Regions from separate parts of the Brevundimonas fontaquae genome, predicted to be linked through region 2. Evidence: riboswitches for the same ligand, from Rfam matches in the RefSeq annotation. Region 2 holds a riboswitch; the other holds the start of a gene.
What was found. A riboswitch is a leader RNA that binds a small molecule or an ion and turns the genes downstream of it on or off. The one in region 2 is predicted to bind cobalamin.

Region 1 (2,198 bases), 530 kb from region 2:
ACCTTTACGCACCGCGACCGCCGCCAGGCGGTTGGCGCCGCGCGCGTCCAGCAGGCTGTCCTCGGTCAGGGTGCCGGGGGTGACGACCCGGACCACGCCGCGATGCACCACGGCCTTGCCGCCGCGCTTCTTGGCCTCGGCGGGGTCTTCCAGCTGTTCGCAGATGGCGACCTTGTGGCCGATGCGGATCAGCCGGGCGAGGTAGCCCTCCATCGCATGGACCGGCACGCCGGCCATCGGAATGTCCTCGCCCTGATGCTTGCCCCGCTTGGTCAGGGTGATGCCGAGCGCCGCCGCCGCGACCTCGGCGTCCTTGAAGAACAGCTCGTAGAAGTCGCCCATACGGAAGAACAGGATGGCGTCCGGCTGGCCCGCCTTGGCCGTCAGATATTGCGCCATGAACGGCGTCGCCCCTTCCAGCGAGGCGGCGATTTCCGGGGGATGAGAGATGGGCGCGTTCATGTGGCCACAGGGTGACGGATCGCGCCCGGCGGCTCAAGGCCGTTGACCGGCTCTTGCACAGGCTTGTCGGCCCTGCGATAGGCCGCGTCAGGCGGTTAAGGGAACACGGTGTGACGCCGTGGCTGTGCCCGCAACTGTAGGCGGCGAGAGCGTCGTCCGTCCGGGGTTTCGATCCCGGCGCCACTGGGAAACTGGGAAGGCGAGGACGGCGGTTTACGACCCGCAAGCCAGGAGACCTGGCCGCCGACGTCGCTCGCTCCTGTCCGGGACCAGACAGCAGCGCGGTTTCTCCGTGGAAGCGACCCGACCTTGCGCCGTCCAGACCCTCAAGCGGTCTGGCGGGTCGGTTCGCTCATGACGGTCTCTCGCGCGCATTCGCGGGACCGAACACGGGGGTATCGCTCAATGAAGCGTTCCATTCTTCTTTCGACGGCGGCGATTGCGGCCGCCTTCGCCGCGCCTGCCTTTGCCGAGGACGCGACCCAGCTGGACGAGGTGATCGTCACCGCCACCCGCATCCCGGCCATCGTCGCCGACACGCCCGGCGCCCGCGTCATCGACGGCAAGACCATCGCGCAGCGCGGCGCGATCTTCGCCGCCGACATCCTGGCCGATGTGCCGGGTCTGTCGGTGACGCGTTCGGGCGCGTTCGGCGGCGTCGCCCAGGTGCGGATGCGCGGCGCGACGCCCGGCAAGACCCTGGTCCTGGTCGACGGCGCGCCGGTCAACGATGCGGCCGAGCCGAACGGAGCCTATGACTTCTCCAGCTTCGAACTGGCCGATATTGCGCGCATCGAAGTGCTCAGCGGCCCGCAGTCGTCGCTGTGGGGATCCGACGCCATCGGCGGGGTGATTTCGTTCACGACGCAAGAGATCGACGGCCTGCGCGCCGAGGCCGAGGCCGGCAGCTTCGACACCGTGCGGGGGCGGGTGTCGGCGGGTGTCGCCAACGAGACCTACGCCTTCAGCGCCTATGCCTCGCGCTTCGACACCGACGGGATTTCGGCGGCGGACGAGGCGGACGGCAACACCGAAGCCGACGGCTTCCGCAGCACGACGCTCGGCGCCAAGGGGCGATATGTCCTGTCCTATGCGGTCAAGGTCGATGGATCGGTGCGCTGGAACAAGTCCAAGGCCGATATCGACGGCTTCCCGGCGCCGAGCTTTACTCTGGCCGACACCGCCGATACCCAGGAAAGCGAGCAATGGTCGGGCTTCGGCCGCGTGACGGCCAAGGCGTTGGGCCTGACGCATCAGTTCAGCGTCTCGGCGTCGGATTTGGATCGCAGCTCGGTCAGCGGCGGCTTCGGCTCGACCTTCACCGGCGACCGTCAGGCTTATCGCTGGCAGGCGAACGGCCAGGCGCAGGACATCGACTATGCGTTCGGCGTCGAGCGGAACGAGGCCTCGGCGGCCCTGTCGTCGGGCCTGTCGCGCGACCTGTCGATCACTTCGGTGTTCGGCGTGGCCCAATACGATGTCGGAGCGCTGAACCTGACGGGCGGACTGCGTTACGACAACACCGACGATTTCGGCTCCAAGACGACGGGGCGGGTGTCGGCGGCCTATGACCTGGCCGGCGGCTTCATACTGTCGGGCGCCTACGGCACGGGCTTCAAGTCGCCGACGGTCAGCCAAGCGGTCTGCGACTTCTGCTTTGCGCCGCGGCCCTATCCCGAGCTGAAGCCGGAAACGGCCGACAGCGTCGAGATCGCCCTGGGCTGGGCCTCGGCCGA
Region 2 (2,198 bases):
CGACCAGAGCGTCTCGGGCTCGGCCAGCCAGACGGGTTTGGGCAGGCTGCCGGCGGTCGAGGTCGGGAGAAGGGTTTTCATGCGGGGAGGCTCTGAAATCTGGAAACTGATCAGGCGGCGGCGAAGGCGGCCGACCATTGATCGAGACGGGCGCGGTGCGGCTTGATGAACCGCTCCTCGACGAAACGGCCCTGCTCGACGGCCAGCCGACTACGCTCGTCGCGGTCGTAGACGATGCGGGTCAGCGAATAGTCCTGCGCCTTCAGGCTGGGCTGATACTGCTCGGTCGCCGGGGAGTTGGCGTTGTAGATTTCGGGCCGATAGATCTTCTGGAAGGTCTCCATCGTGGCGATGGTGCTGGCCAGTTCGAGGTCGGTGTAGCCGCCGGTCAGGTCGCCGATATGGTACAGGGCGAACGGCGCCACGCTGCCCGGTGGCATGAAGTAGCGAACCTTCATCCCCATCTTCTCAAAATACCGGTCGGTCGGCGAGAAGGCGTCGTTGGCGTATTCCAGGCCCAACACGGGATGGTCGAAGCCGGTGCGATGATAGGTCTTGTTGCTTGAGACGCTGAGGCAGATGATCGGCGGCTTGGCGAAGTTGTCGCGATAGGCGCCCGACGCCAGAAAGTGCCGGAACAGCTTGCCGTGCAGATCGCCGAAATCGTCCGGCACGCCGCCGTTCGGATGCGCCTTCAGGTGTTCGGGCAGAACCACGCTGAAGTCGTAGTCGCGAACGTAGGAGGAGAAATTATTGCCCACGATCCCATCGATCCGCCGGCGCGTCTCCCTGTCGATGATCGTCGTTTGAAGGATTTCGATCAGGGGAAAGGCGTCGTCGCGCTCCGAGCAAAGGCTCATCTCGACCGAGACGATTTGAAGCTCCAGCGCGTAGCGATCGCCCCTCGGATTGTCGTGATGCGCCAGCGAGTTGAAGCGATTGTCGATCATCCGCAGGGTGTTGCGCAGATTGTCTCGGCGGCTCTCGCCTCGCGCCAGATTGGCGAAATTGGTGGTGATCCTGGTCGTCTCGGCGGGACGATAGTCTTCGTCGAGCGCAGTCCGCTTGATCCTGAAGGTGAAGTCGCTGCTCGCCATGGTCTCTGCCGTTGATGCTGTGGCGAGACAGCGGACAGGGACGCGCGACCGCTCGCGCGCAGTCGTCCCGTCGCGGCGTTCATGCGGCCTGACCGGACACCCCGCCGGAGGACGTTATCTGTCGGGGCAGGTCTCCTGGCTCACGGGTCACGGCTTCAGGTCCGGCCTTCCCAACGTCCGAAGACGTCAGTGACACGAAATGGACCTTCGGCTCGCCGCTCACAGTTGCGGGGGCAGCGCCGGCATCACACCGGCTTCCCTCTTAGCTCCGCATCGCCCGGAAGCGACGCGCAGAACCTCGACCTTTTCATGAGACGCGCACCCGGCGCCGAAGTCAAGAAACACATAAGGATATCCTTATAGCCTCAGAAAGCATCGCCTTCTAGATTTGAGCGAGGTGAACAGCGAAGCGACTGGCCTGTCATGCATGGAGATCACGTCCACCAAAGGCGAGACCGCATGAAGTGAGCGATCAGGAAGCGTATATTCAAACACGCTTCGTAGGTGGTGCTTTAGCGGTCAGTGATGGCTACTCACTGCGCTTTGCTGACGCCAGGCACGCCTATTGCGAAAAGTTTAGGCGTCTCAGGGAGAGACCGAGCGAGCTGTTCTTAACAGCAACTCGGCCCGCTGCGGGAACGCGACTAAATCCCGCCGCTTCGTATGACGACGACAGCGATCAGCGTCAGGAAGACGACGGCTGCGGCCGCTATGGCGAGGGCCGTGATGCGAAAGGCGCCGCGTGTCGGCTTGTCGGGCCGGTCTTCGTAGCCAATCGGGACTTTGCGGGGTTCTTTGTCGGTCATGGGCGATCAACGCACGGAGGCGGTTCGCGTTCGCCGACGCGTGTGAGCCTTCGGCGCAACCAAGGCTGCGCCGAAGGCTCTCGATGTTCGTCAGAAGCGGTAGGCGACGCCGACCCGAAGGTTGCGCCCCGGCAGAGGGGCGATATCCTTGAGGAAGGACACGTGTTCGCGGGCTTCCTCGTCCGTCAGGTTCCGCGCCTCGGCGAACAGGGTGACGTTCTGCTGGGCGAAGGGGCGGACCGCGACCGAAGCGTTGACTAGGGTGTAGTCTTCGGTCGGCAGTTCGAACGCGTTG

Region 1: linked by a shared signal. The riboswitch ahead of JX001_RS04085 (TonB-dependent receptor plug domain-containing protein) and the one ahead of JX001_RS01535 (DUF1852 domain-containing protein) in region 2 are both predicted to bind cobalamin.

Annotation. Positions count from the first base shown of each region.
Region 1 covers NZ_CP070968.1:854,967-857,164, forward strand. The annotation lists gene mutS (DNA mismatch repair protein MutS) at 1-462, opposite strand, end outside; cobalamin riboswitch at 513-721, shown strand; gene JX001_RS04085 (TonB-dependent receptor plug domain-containing protein) at 868-2,198, shown strand, end outside.
Region 2 covers NZ_CP070968.1:322,127-324,324, reverse strand. The annotation lists gene JX001_RS01540 (methionine synthase) at 1-81, opposite strand, end outside; gene JX001_RS01535 (DUF1852 domain-containing protein) at 111-1,097, opposite strand; cobalamin riboswitch at 1,206-1,413, opposite strand; gene JX001_RS01530 (hypothetical protein) at 1,742-1,903, opposite strand; gene JX001_RS01525 (TonB-dependent receptor) at 1,994-2,198, opposite strand, start outside.